2 regions of the Coprobacillus sp. genome follow, and region 2 is predicted to be linked to the other one. Evidence: predicted binding sites of a transcription regulator. Region 2 holds the regulator's gene; the other holds the start of a gene.
The links. The regulator Rex, encoded in region 2, represses fermentation and respiration genes when NADH is low (regulators of the CRP and FNR family bind a similar motif). The targets are predictions, from matches to a motif close to GTGAANNNNTTCAC.

Region 1: AC5M21_RS06955 (iron-sulfur cluster assembly scaffold protein) is a predicted target of Rex. The motif match lies at 4,700-4,713, and genes of this name have one in related genera.

Annotation. Positions count from the first base shown of each region.
Region 1 covers NZ_CFJNYH010000015.1:23,257-30,408, forward strand. Annotated here, with positions in the region: gene AC5M21_RS06930 (6-phospho-beta-glucosidase) at 1-1,200, opposite strand, end outside; gene AC5M21_RS06935 (ROK family protein) at 1,335-2,219, opposite strand; gene AC5M21_RS06940 (MurR/RpiR family transcriptional regulator) at 2,343-3,239, opposite strand; gene AC5M21_RS06945 (sulfite exporter TauE/SafE family protein) at 3,313-4,077, opposite strand; gene AC5M21_RS06950 (MarR family winged helix-turn-helix transcriptional regulator) at 4,077-4,508, opposite strand; gene AC5M21_RS06955 (iron-sulfur cluster assembly scaffold protein) at 4,789-5,481, shown strand; gene AC5M21_RS06960 (GGGtGRT protein) at 5,497-6,495, shown strand; gene AC5M21_RS06965 (UPF0236 family transposase-like protein) at 6,918-7,152, opposite strand, start outside.
Region 2 covers NZ_CFJNYH010000037.1:13,428-20,579, forward strand. Annotated here, with positions in the region: gene AC5M21_RS12505 (DUF402 domain-containing protein) at 1-236, shown strand, start outside; gene tsaE (tRNA (adenosine(37)-N6)-threonylcarbamoyltransferase complex ATPase subunit type 1 TsaE) at 247-690, shown strand; gene tsaB (tRNA (adenosine(37)-N6)-threonylcarbamoyltransferase complex dimerization subunit type 1 TsaB) at 687-1,292, shown strand; gene rimI (ribosomal protein S18-alanine N-acetyltransferase) at 1,283-1,732, shown strand; gene tsaD (tRNA (adenosine(37)-N6)-threonylcarbamoyltransferase complex transferase subunit TsaD) at 1,729-2,736, shown strand; gene AC5M21_RS12530 (redox-sensing transcriptional repressor Rex) at 2,738-3,376, shown strand; T-box leader at 3,422-3,633, shown strand; gene asnS (asparagine--tRNA ligase) at 3,673-5,058, shown strand; gene AC5M21_RS12540 (metallophosphoesterase family protein) at 5,203-6,666, shown strand; gene AC5M21_RS12545 (D-2-hydroxyacid dehydrogenase) at 6,663-7,152, shown strand, end outside.

The DNA.
Region 1 (7,152 bases), on a different contig from region 2:
ATCTCCTGTGACTGCTGCTGCTTCAACACAGTGTTCCATGTTCTTCATACATTGTAACCATCCTTTTTCAGCTGGTTGTAATTCTCCAAAAGCGATTGCTTTTGCTCCTGTTGATCCAATATATGCAGAGACTTCTACTGCACAGTCTGCTGGTAAATCTGGTACTGCTCCATTATTCTTTGTTGTGACAACAATGTGTCTATTGGCATTTGAATAGATTGATGCAATTGTTTCACATGCTGCATCTGAATAATGAGCTCCTCCACGTTTTGCTAATTGTTCTGGTTTATGATCTAAGTTTGGATCTTTATATAATTCAAACAATTCTGCTTCTGTTTGTTTCACTTGTTGTCCACGTGTTCCCACTTCTGGATCACTGTATTCTTCTAATCCATGTGCTAACATTTCTTGTTGACGATAGTAATATCTATGATATCCACAAGGTAACATTTTCATTGCATCTAGCTGTTCTTTAAAGAATGGAACTTTGTGAATATTAACAGGAATACCGCTATCTTTACCTTCATACATAGCATCAATAATATCCTGAGTCACTTCTTTTCCATTTTCATCATAAACTCTATGCCAGTGGAAATGATTTAATCCAGCAAATTTATAAGTTAATTGATCTAATGTTTTCCCAATTGTTTCTGGTTCTTTCATCATTGCACTTACTGGCACATTACATAATCCAATAACCTTATCCCATTTTCCATATTTCATAACTGCTTCTGTAACCATTCCACTTGGATTCGTGAAGTTGATTAACCATGCATCAGGACATAATTCTTTCATATCTTCAACAACACCTAAGATCACTGGAATTGTTCTAAAAGCCTTGAAGATTCCTCCAGCACCATTTGTTTCTTGTCCTAGCATTCCATAAGAGAAAGGAATTCTTTCATCTTTAATACGAGCATTCAATAAACCAACACGGAATTGAGTTGTAACGAAGTCAGCACCAGGTAATGCTTCTCTTCTGTCTAAAGTCATATGAACTTTGACATCATAAGGAGATGCATCCCACATACGTTGAGCCATAGCTCCAACGATTTCCATTTTTTCTTTACCGTCCTCAATATCTACTAACCAAATTTCTCTGATTGGAAGTTCATCATATCTTTTGATAAATCCCTCCATTAATTCTGGAGTATAACTACTTCCTCCACCAATTGTTACAATTTTAACACCTTTTGACATATCAATATTCCTTCTTTCCTTTTGATACCACTATTCTATAGTATCTCTTTAAATAAACAATATCTCTTACAATACTTTGAACAGAGTTCCTCAATTTCAACTCTTTAAAACAATAAAAAAAGAACAGTGTTTCACTATTCTCTATTTGAAATCGTATATAGAACTGCCCCTAAGAGATTGGCATCATTATGATACTGACAACTTTTAATCTTCGTTGTCACCAAAGATGCAAAACGTTTAGGAATGAGCTCTTGGTACATTTTTTGAATCTTTTGTATAAACCATTGTTCCTCAGAAATTCCCCCACCAATACAGATAACCTCAGGATTATAACAAAGTGTGATGGTATTCAAAACAAAGATGATATTTGTACACCATTGATTCATGGCCTTTAAAGCATTCTCTTCATTATTTAAATATCTTTCACATATTTCTGTTCCATATTGTAAAGGTTCATTAGCAATCTGATTATAAATAGTAATTAAAGCTGACATCGAGGCATAACGTGAAGCACTGACAATTTGACCATCTATCATTGCAAATGGTAAACAAGATAATTCTCCTGCAAGATAATCATGTCCCTGAATAGCACCATTTTCATCACAAAAACAACCACCGATTCCAGTTCCAATTAAAACATAAGCACTCGTTTTTGTATTTTGCCCTTGTCCCAATTTTAATTCACATAAACCAGCAGCCTTTGCATCATTAATAGTAGCTGTGGGTTTATGCAATCTTTTTTCTATTTCCTGATTAACATATGTCTTATACATAATTCTGACATTTTTAGCTGCTTCAGACATCACCTGAGAAGTTTCATCAATAACTCCTGGAGCACTGACACCTATCAATTCAATTTCATTAAGATTATAGATATCAGCACATAAATAATCATAAAAAGCTTCAACAGTTTCATATTTTTGTGTTTCTTTTTTCCATTTCTTAATAACTTTCATATTTTTATGAATTAAAGCATATTTGATAAAAGTTCCACCTATATCAATTCCCAAATAATACATAATAATTCTCCTTGTTTTTTCTTTATTATATATTTCCTATATTTTCAAACAAGATAACTCTAACAAAAAAGCACATTGTTTCTTAAAAAAGTTCTCTTAGCTAGGAACATATAAAACATTGTTTCATTCTTCTTTTAAAATAGGGTTATCAGAATGTCTACCACCAATACGTTCAGATTTCTCAAAGGCCAAAGAATTTTTAATCTTTTTATCTAAATTGTTTTCATAATCACTATTAAAACAATTGGAATATAAAACATCTAATAAATACATAATACAAATATTTAATCCAAATGTTCCTAAGTTTGAAACCAGTTTTTCTCTAGTAGAAACATATAAACAACAATCAATTAAAGAAGATAAAGTATTGTTTCCATATGATGTCATTGCTAGACCATCTATCCCTCTTTCTTTGATTTTTTTAGCAACTTTTAAAATTTTATCAGTTTCGCCAGAATAAGAAATCATTATAAAACAACTATCCTGTTCACAATAACACGCCTGATAGTAAATATCTTCAGCATGTGAATAAACCACAACACCTTTTCCTATTTTCATCATCTTCACCTTAAAAACTGAAGCTAACTCTACTTGAGCACCAGATGCACAAATATATATATGCTTTGCTTTATTTAGCATATTGATAGCCTGTTGCAGAGAATCATGATGAATAAGTGAAAGACAATCTTGAATTGTTTCTTCATAAAGAGTTGCTAGTTTATTGGCAACAACTGTATTTTTATCAGTTCTTTTAAAGGGAAAATTAGGATCAATATTCTTAAAATGTGATGATAAATATTTTAACTCTTTTAAATAATCATCTCTAAAATCATTATATCCTTCATATCCAAGTTTCTGACAGAATCGTATAATTGAAGATGGTGATACATAAGTTTCCTGAGCAATTCTTCTGACACTATCCTGTTTCAATTGATATTCACGCTCTAAAACATAATTAGCAATCGCAATATCTACTTCTGAAAATTCTTCTCTCATCATTAACTTTTCTTTTACCAACATTTATCCTCACCTCTTTAACATTATAACAACAGTCCACTTATTTGACAAACGCTTCCAATAAATGAAAAAGTCATTACATATAATTTGTAATGACCATAGCCAATCCTAAAACAGTTAAAACAACTCCTGTTGCTTGATTCAACCTCTTTGGCTCTGCTTTATTAGCAAATAAAGCTGCTATTCTTGCACCTACTAAAGTTGCAACTACACAAACAATCAAGGCTTCTATATTTGGCATACCACCAATTGCAAAATGTGAACATGCTCCAGTAAATGCCGTAAATGACATAATAAAGACGCTCGTTCCTACTGCTGTCTTTAATTCATATTGAAGAACAGATGTTAATATCAACAATAACATCATTCCTCCACCAGCACCAATAAACCCACAAATAAATCCAATGAAACAGCCACATATTAATGATTGAATATTTTTCTCTTTTTGTGTCTTCTCCGCTTGTGCTTCCTTTGTTGTCATGACTGGTCGAACAATAAATTTAATTCCTAATAATAATGTCATAAAAACCGAAAAACTACCCATTGTTCCACCTGGAACCAATGAAGCAATATAACTCCCAATCAGTGTAAAGACCAAAACACTCGCTAACATAACCAATCCATTTTTAATATCTAAGTTTTTATTTTTTCCATATGTATAAGCCGAAATAGCCGATGCCAAAACATCAGAGGCTAAAGAAATTCCCACTGCTTCATAAGGATCAAATCCCAAAAAAGTAATAAGCATGGGTGAAATAACAGCCGCAGCTGATAGACCTGCTAATCCCGTTCCAATTCCCGCTCCCATTCCTGCAATAATATAAATAAAATATGCAAACATTAAATCTCTTCCTTCCCATCTATAATATTATAACTCATTTGTCTTAAAATGTTTTCCCAACATTTTAATTCATCTTCACTAATTCCTTGAAAAAGAATATCATTAAAACGTTTTTGTGCTTTTAAACCGGCTTCAATAATTGGTTGACTTGAAGTTAAAAGATAAAGATGATAACGACGTTTATCTTTTTGATCTTGAACTGTCTTTAGATAACCCTTTTGTATGAGCTTCTCAATTCCCATTGAAGCATGTGATTTGACCAGCCCTCTTTTTTCTACAATGTCTTTAGCACTATCAAACTCAGGATTATTATGTAAGAATAATAAAATATCAAGTTCACTGCGTGTTAAGTGATATGCTTGCATAACATCCATACAGAGATGGTCATATAAAGATTTCATACTATGAATCATTTTTAGTAAATCTGTCATATTGCCTCCATATTAGTTCTATTTTGAACTATTATAGTATAGATAGTTCAAAGAGTCAATGAAACAGTTCTACTTTTTTCATATATTCCTAAATTCTGCTTATTTCTTGATGTCATTTTTCTACATTTTTTATCATTGGAATACTCGGAGTTCATTGACTTTGAAGACCTTTTGCCTTATAATCACAGTAGGTGAATTCCTTCACCTGGAGAATGGAAAATAAACTAAATTTTCCTTTATCCTTGCAGTAATCATTTTATAAAATGAAAGGAGTAAAAAAATGATTTATACACATGAAGTAGAAGAAATGCAATGCGTAACACGTGGTGCTAGTCATGGGTGTGCTCCAATTCCTGAAGAAGGAAAATGGGTATATTCAAAAGAAATTAAAGATATTTCTGGATTAACACATGGTATTGGTTGGTGTGCTCCTCAACAAGGTGCATGTAAATTATCTTTAAACGTTAAAGAAGGAATTATCGAAGAAGCATTAATTGAAACAATCGGATGCTCTGGTATGACTCACTCTGCAGCTATGGCTTCAGAAGCATTAGTTGGTAAAACTTTATTAGAAGGTTTAAATACTGACTTAGTTTGTGATGCAATTAACACTGCAATGAGAGAATTATTCTTACAAATTGTTTACGGTCGTACTCAATCAGCTTTCTCTGAAGGTGGACTTCCTGTAGGTGCTGGTCTTGAAGATTTAGGTAAAGGATTAAGAAGTATGGTTGGTACATCTTATTCAACTCAATTAAAAGGTCCTAGATACTTGGAATTAACTGAAGGTTATGTAAACAGACTTGCTTTAGATAGCAACAATGAAATCATCGGTTATGAATTCATTAGTCTTGGAAGAATGATGGATATGATTAAAGCTGGAAAAGATGCAAATGAAGCTTTAAAAGAAGCTACTGGTACTTATGGTAGATTTGCTGAAGCTGCTAAATACATCGATCCAAGAAAGGATTAATGAGGAGGTACGAAAATGGCATTATTTGAAAGTTATGAGAGAAGAATTGATCAAATTAACGCTGCATTAGCTAAATATGATATCAAATCAATCGAAGAAGCTAAAGCAATTTGTGATGAAAAAGGTATTGATGTATATGATATCGTCAAATCAACACAACCAATCTGTTTTGAAAATGCTTGCTGGGCTTACACTGTAGGTGCTGCAATGGCAATCAAAAATGGAGATACAAAAGCAGTTGATGCTGCAAAAACTATTGGTGTAGGTTTACAATCATTTTGTATTCCTGGATCAGTTGCTGATGATCGTAAAGTAGGTTTAGGTCATGGGAACTTAGGATCTATGTTATTAGATGAAAACACTGAATGTTTCTGTTTCTTAGCTGGACATGAATCATTCGCTGCTGCTGAAGGAGCAATTAAAATTGCTGAAAAAGCAAATAAAGTAAGAACAAAACCATTAAGAGTTATCTTAAATGGTTTAGGAAAAGATGCTGCTAAAATCATCTCAAGAATTAACGGATTCACTTATGTAGAAACTGAATTTGATTATTTCACTGGTGAAGTTAAAGAAGTATCTAGAACAGCTTACTCTGATGGAGCGAGAGCAAAAGTAAACTGCTATGGTTCTGATGATGTTCGTGAAGGTGTTGCAATTATGCATAAAGAAGGTGTAGATGTTTCTATTACTGGTAACTCTACTAACCCTACTCGTTTCCAACATCCAGTAGCTGGTACTTATAAAAAAGAATGTATCGAACAAGGTAAAAAATATTTCTCTGTTGCTTCAGGTGGAGGAACAGGACGTACATTACATCCTGATAATATGGCAGCTGGACCTGCTTCTTATGGTATGACTGATACTATGGGACGTATGCACAGTGATGCACAATTTGCTGGTTCTTCATCAGTTCCTGCTCACGTAGAAATGATGGGATTAATCGGTATGGGTAATAACCCTATGGTTGGTGCAACTGTAGCTGTTGCAGTAGCGATTGAAGAAGCTTGTAAATAATTATATTTTTTTAAAGTTTAAACTACTTAAAATTATATGAGTAAATTAAAACTGTACACGTTATTTAGATAAATTCTATGATGATGTGTGCAGTTTTTTTGTACGCAAGAAAGGTACAATTATGAAGAAGTTAACAATGAAAAAAGAAACAAATTTAACATTTGAGGAAGGATGTGAAGAATACTTATTATATTGTAAAGCTAGGAACTTGCGTGATGGAACAATAAAACATTATAAAGAGAGTATGAAATCAATTTATAGGTTTATTGTGCCTAATATAATACCCCTATCTCATCTTTTAATCAAGAGACTATGGATAATTTTATTCTAGATATGAAAGAAACACTTCAAGTGAAAGACACAACAATTTTTACATATGCTAGAGCCCTAAAAACACTTATGCGTATCTTTATGAAAAATGCTTATATGAAGAAATTTGATATTGCTCTTTGTGTAAGAATCATTCTGTTTTCCAGTTTGTTTCTGTTTTTACATATTTTTGTAATCTCGGTAAAAATAGTGACATGTCTAAGCATATATGAATTTATGGAATTCCTTTTCCTTGGTTTGTTTTTATTCTGAAGTGCAATATGATCCTCATCAGCAACGATATGAAGATTATCACAAGTGATGGGTTTATTAAGGTATGGCATAAAG
Region 2 (7,152 bases):
ACATAGATTATGATTTAGATTTAAAGGTTTTTCCAGATTATAAATATAAAATCTTAGATGAAGAAGAATATCGTCAGCATAAGGCAATAATGAATTATGGTGAGCAATTAGATCGTATCTTAAATGAACAGTTAGATGTATTGATTCAGATGGCTATGAATATGTCAGGACCATTTAGACCAGGGTTTGCTGAACATTGGTATCATATTTATCAAGAACAAGTCCACAATAGATAGGAGGAAGACTATGTTAACATTTGTAAATCAACAAGACATGATTGATTTTGGTGAAAAATTAGCGTCATATTTATTCCCAGGAGCAATATTGACTTTAGAAGGTGATTTGGGAGCTGGGAAGACAACCTTTACAAAAGGGATTGGAAAAGGATTAGGAATTCAAAAGATTATTAATTCTCCAACATTTACAATTGTTAAGATATATCAAGGGAATCTTCCGTTATATCATTTCGATGCTTATCGTTTAGAAGGTCAAAATGAAGAATTAGGTTTTGAAGAAATGTTTGAAGATGAAGGGGTATGTGTTGTTGAATGGCCTATTTATATTCAAGACATATTACCACAAGAAAGACTAGACATTACAATTACCAAAAATGATGATGAATCACGAACTTTTGCTTTTCAAGCAAATGGAGCTCAATATCAAAATATAGTAGAGGAGTTGAAGTTATGACAAGCTTGATTATGGATACATCTAATCAGTATTTAATGGTGGCGTTGTATCGAGATGGACAATGTTTAGAAATGGTTCAAGAACTTGGGTCAAAGAGACAGTCAGAAAATGCTATACCTTATTTGTCATCTTTGCTTAAGAAACATCAACTTCAATTATTAGATATTGATGAAATGATTATTACAAAAGGACCAGGATCTTATACTGGTGTCAGAGTTGCAATGACAATAGCCAAAACATTGAGTGTGGTTTCATCAATTCATATAAAAGTTATATCTTCTTTGGCAGCTTATGCGGGATTGAAGACATGTGTATCAGTCATTGATGCACGAAGTCAGAAAGTTTTTGTTTGTGCTTATCAGAATGGTCAGGCGTTAGGTGAAGAACAGTTGCTTGCGATTAAAGATTTTGATGAATTTATGAAAACTTATGAAGGATATCAGGTTGTAGGACAATGTGAAGTTGTTAAACTTCCTTTGGCTGAGGTTAATTTAGGACAGAATCTTTATGAGTTATCACAAAAAATTGAACCTATTGAAAATGTAGATGCGTTAGTTCCTTGCTATTTAAAAGATGTTGAGGCAAAACAAATATGCTTATAAGAGCAATGGATATAAATGATTTAGAGAGAATTGTTGAGTTAGAACATATTCTTTTTACATCAACTTGGGATGTTTCGGATTTCATGTACGAAATTTTAGAAAATCAATTTTCATATAATTTTGTTTTAGAAGTAGATGAGCAGATTGTTGGGTATGTAGGTGTTTGGATTATGTATGAACAATCGCAGATTACAACAGTAGGAATTGATCCTGATTATCAGGGGCAAGGTTATGGGAGACTATTAATGGAAGAGATGCTTGCCTTAGCAGTTTCTCAAGGTTGTGAAGTTATGAGTTTAGAAGTGCGTGTTTCCAATCATAAAGCTATTTCTTTATATAAAGGTCTGGGCTTTGAAAATCAGGCAATACGTAAAAATTATTATCAAGATAATCATGAAGATGCTTATTTAATGGTCAAAAGATTGGAGGGACAAGAATGAGTTTAATACTTGCAATTGAATCAAGTTGTGATGAAATGTCAGTAGCTATTTTAAAAGACAAGCGAGAATTGTTATGTAATGTTGTCGCATCACAAATTGATACACATCGTTTATATGGTGGAGTTGTACCAGAAATCGCAAGTCGTATGCATGTCGAATGTGTTTCAACTGTTTTAAAAACAGCTTTAAACGAAGCTGATGTTAATATGAATGATATAGATGCAATTGCTGTTACAAAAGGACCTGGATTAGTTGGGTCTTTACATGTTGGAATGCAGGCTGCAAAAACATTGGCTTTGGCTTATCATAAACCGTTTATTGGTGTTCATCATATTGCTGGACATATTTATGCCAATGAATTGGTCGAAGATATTGAATACCCTTGTCTATGTCTGGTTGTAAGTGGAGGACATAGTGAACTTGTTTATATGAAAAGTGAATTTTCTTTTGAAGTCATTGGCCAAACTTTAGATGATGCAATTGGTGAAGCATATGATAAAGCGGGCAGAGTTTTACACTTGCCATATCCTGGGGGACCAGTTATTGATAAAATGGCTGCTAGTGGTCAACACACATATGATTTACCATTACCATTAAATGATGATTCATATAATTTCTCATTTAGTGGATTAAAGTCAGCAGTAATTAACTTATGTCATAATGCTGCTCAACGTGGTGAAGATATTGTTCCTGCTGATTTGGCGTGTTCGTTTCAGGAAGTTGCTTTAGATGTATTGGTATCTAAAACAATAAAGGCTGCTAAAGATTATCAAGTGAAAGAGATTATAGTGGCAGGTGGTGTGAGTGCAAATAGAGGATTAAGGAAGAAATTAACTGCTGATAGTCCAATAAAAGTTTTATTTCCACCAATGGCCTATTGTACTGATAATGCTGCTATGATAGCTTCAGCAGCCAGAGTGATGTATGAACATCAGCAATTCTCGTCTCTTGACTTAAGTGTCAAACCGTCATATGATTTAGAAGAAGAAAGTATTGGTGAATAATATGGTAAATAAACATCAAAAAATATCAAAGGCAACGATGTCACGTTTCCCTAGATATCTTAAGGCGTTGCGCAATATGCAACATGAAGGAAAAGAACATTTTTTATCTAGTGAATTGAGTGAAGCAACTGGAATTTTAGACACAACAATTCGTAGAGATTTTGGTTTTTTAACTGATAAAGAATCTTTAGGAAAAAGAGGTATTGGTTATGATACAAAAGAAATCATTAATATTTTAAATAATGTTCTAGGATTAGGATTAGATGAATCTATTATATTGATTGGTGTAGGGAATTTGGGAAGTGCAATTTTAAAATATAATAGATGGCAATATACAGTTGGAAAGATTGTTTGCTGTTATGATCAAGATCAAAATAAAGTAGGAGAACGCTTTGGAGTCAAATTAAATCATATTGATGATTTGGAGAAAACATTTCCAGAAGGATGTAAGATTGCTATTTTGGCAATTAGTGATCAGGTTCAAGAAACAGTTGATCGTTTAATGGCATTAGGTGTTAAGGGGATTGTAGATTTCACACATAGCCATTTTACCGTTCATGATGATGTTGTGGTGCAAACTGTCGATGTTGTTGTAGCAATTCAAGAACTTGTCTTAAAAATGCATGCAAATGATGAATAATTATGAAAAAGTATTGAAATATTCATCAAAAGGTGTTAATAATACTAATAAGCAATGATTTGAGAACATATTTTTATCAGTATCTTAAGCGAACTTTGGATGGTGTAAGCAAAGTAGATATCAAAAATATGGAACACTCAATGAGCAGGATAGGAGAAATAAGAGTAGACTATCCCGTTAGGCTGCGTTAAAGCTTCAGAGTGCATAATTGAGAGATTATGAATGAGGATGGTACCGCGATATAAGTCGTTCCTTAACAGGAATGGCTTTTTATATTATACAAAGGAGGAAGAAAGATGTTTGAATTTATGACAGTAAGAGAACTCTATGAAATGGTGATGTCAGGTGCAGAGTTCGAAACAGAAAGCTTGGAGTATGTAGAATTAGATGGTTGGGTACGTACAAATAGGGATAATGGAAAAGTTGGTTTTTTGGCTTTGAATGATGGAACTTATTTTAGAAATTGTCAAATTGTTTATCTGAAGGAAACTTTAGAAGATTATGATACAATTAAACACATTAGTACAGGAAGTGCTATACGTGTATTAGGTAAATTCAAGTTAACGCCAGAGAGTAAGCAGCCTTTTGAAATAGAGGCTACACAAATTGTTGTAGAGGGTGCTTGTGATGATGATTTTCCATTACAAAAGAAAAGACATTCTTTTGAGTATATGAGAGAAATTCCACATTTAAGACCAAGAGCAAACACATTCTATGCAATATTTAGATTACGCAGTGTATTATCAATGGCCATTCATGAATTTTTTCAATCACAGGGATTTGTTTATGTGCATACACCATTAATTACTGGAAATGATGGTGAAGGTGCTGGAGAAATGTTTAGAGCAACAACGATTGATAATACTGATTTTGATAAAGATTTCTTTGGTAAAGAAGCTTTCTTGACAGTCACTGGTCAATTACATGTTGAAGCTTTCTGTATGGCATTTAGAGATGTTTATACTTTTGGACCAGCATTTAGAGCTGAAAATTCAAATACATCACGTCATGCAAGTGAATTTTGGATGATTGAACCTGAAATTGCTTTTGCTGATTTAGAAGATGATATGGATTTAATTGAGGATATGGTCAAATTCTGTATTGATTATGTTTTAGAGAATGCTCCTGAAGAAATGAAGTTCTTTGCACAAATGATTGATAAAGAGTGTATTGAACGTATAACACATGTTCGTAATAGTGATTTCAAACGAATGACATATACAGAAGCTGTTGAAATATTAGAAAAAGCTGATGTTAAATTTGAAAATGAAGTCAAATGGGGTATGGATTTAAATAGTGAACATGAACGCTATATTTGTGAACAAGTTATTGGAGGTCCTGTTTTCTTAACAGACTATCCTAAAGAAATCAAAGCTTTCTATATGCGCTTAAATGATGATAATAAGACTGTTGCTGCTTGTGACTTGCTTGTTCCAGGAATTGGTGAGTTGGTTGGTGGAAGTCAACGTGAAGAGAGATATGATGTTTTGGAAAGAATCATGGAAGAAAAAGGAATGGCGAAGGATGGTTTACAATGGTATATGGATTTACGTAGATATGGTGGCTGTAAACATGCTGGCTTTGGATTAGGATTTGATCGTTTCTTAATGTATTTGACTGGTATGCAAAACATTCGAGATGTAGAACCATTCCCAAGAACACCTAGAAATTTAAAATTTTAAATGATCTATAAGACTAAAGAATAGAGTTGTTCTTTAGTCTTTTTAGAGAATAAATCTGAAATACTTCAGTTCAATTTGAATTTGAGATACTTCGTCTTTTTCTACATATTTATGGATATTTAGTGTATAATAGGTCACAGAGAGGTGAGAATATTGCGCGATATTGATTTTATAAACACTTTTTTTAATATAATTTATCAAAATGAAACTGCGTATATGCGTGATATCGTTTCATCATATGAATATTTATATGGCTTTCGTCAATGGTTAAAGAAGCGTGGGATAATATGTGATTCTTTAGAAAGAATACAAGAAACTGACTATACATTTTTCTCCAAACGTATCAAAGTTGGAGATATGGAGCATATCTTACGTTATCCTTTTCTTGATGGAATTCAAAAACTAGCTGATCAATATGCCCAAAAGACACATGTTCTTTACATACCTGGATATAATGGAGAAGAACTACTCAATATTCATTTTCAGGAGTATAAAGATGTTTATTTTTATGCAATTGAAGAGCCTTTTGAACGCAAGGATTTATCATTTTTTGATCCGTTCCCAGCTTTTTTCTGTGCAATGAATCATGCTGATTTATGGCCCGGTATTTTGATTTTTAATGATACACAACAAGTTTTTTCAGCATTGACATCCCAAACAGAATTCAAGAAATTAATTGATTATATTGATCAAAAAGTGAATTTGTTTGATGTTTATAATGATAATAAAGATGATTCATACTATATTCAATTAAGTGATTTGCACTTAGGTAAAAACAAAAGACAAAAGGGTTTGATTCAATTATATAATTCATTAGATTTTATCATGCCTTATTTACAAACAGATCAACAGATAAAAGTACTAATTACGGGAGATCTTATGGAATCACCGAATCGTAAAAATATGTATTTAGCAAATGATTTTATGAACAGTTTAAAAAAACGGTATAAAGCAAATGTTACATTTATACTGGGTAACCATGATGTCATTGTTCATGGTTTTAATATGGCTAGGAATCAAAAGAGTAAAGTGATTGCTTATTTATTAGGTGAAAACATAAAAGTATTAGAAAAAGAAAAGATGATTTTAATTAAAATGGATACAACCAGTGAAGGGAATCTTGCGAGAGGAAAAATTGGGCAAAGACAGTTAGATGAAATAGATGATGAATTAGAAGCCATTGATCATTTAGAAGACTATACAATGCTTGTGATGTTACATCATCATGTCTATCCTTTAAGTAAGGCACAATTTATTAAAACCAAATGGCACGAAAAGACGTTTATCAATAGAATTGTGGAAACATCAAAGGTTTTAGTCGATGCACCTTTATTAATAGAATGGTTACAAAAAAGAAATATTCATTATGTTTTTCATGGACATAAGCATTTACCTTATTTTAGATGTAAGGATGAGTGCTATTATATAGGTGCAGGAAGTGCAACTGGCGGATTAAAGGAAAGTCAAAGTCGTTATATTTCATATAATATAGTCAAATATAATACAATGGAAAAGAAGATGAAGACTTGTATTATTTTTTATGATGATAAAGCGAAAGCTGAAAGGCAAAGAGTAGAGGTTTATATATTTAGGGAGGAAAAAGAATGAAGATTGTAGATAAAATGAAAGATGAAGATTTAGGAGTGGCATTAATATATAATTTTACGAAAGGATATCAAAAAGCAGTACCAATGGAAATGTATGATATTGTTTTACCATTATTATATAATGATACTTTTAGAAATGAGATTTTAAACCATCATTCCTTTCATGATTGTTTATTAGCTTGTGCTTCAAAAGATGAAAATTTTAAAGAAAATGTTTTATCTGCTTTAGAAGATTATAAAACAATGACTTCTAAAGCTTTAGGTATTGCAATGATTCAGCATATTTTAAATTTTCAGATTGTTGATCAGACGATGTGTGGGTTACCTTTAGAAACACATATATTAGAACTTAATGAAGCGTTAAAATTAGGTGAAATGTTACAAAACTTAAAATATCATGATGTGAAGGGAATGTTAAAGAAAAATGATAAGAAGATTGTCATTTTACAAAGTGCTTCTGTTGGTTATGATGTTGATTTATCAAGAT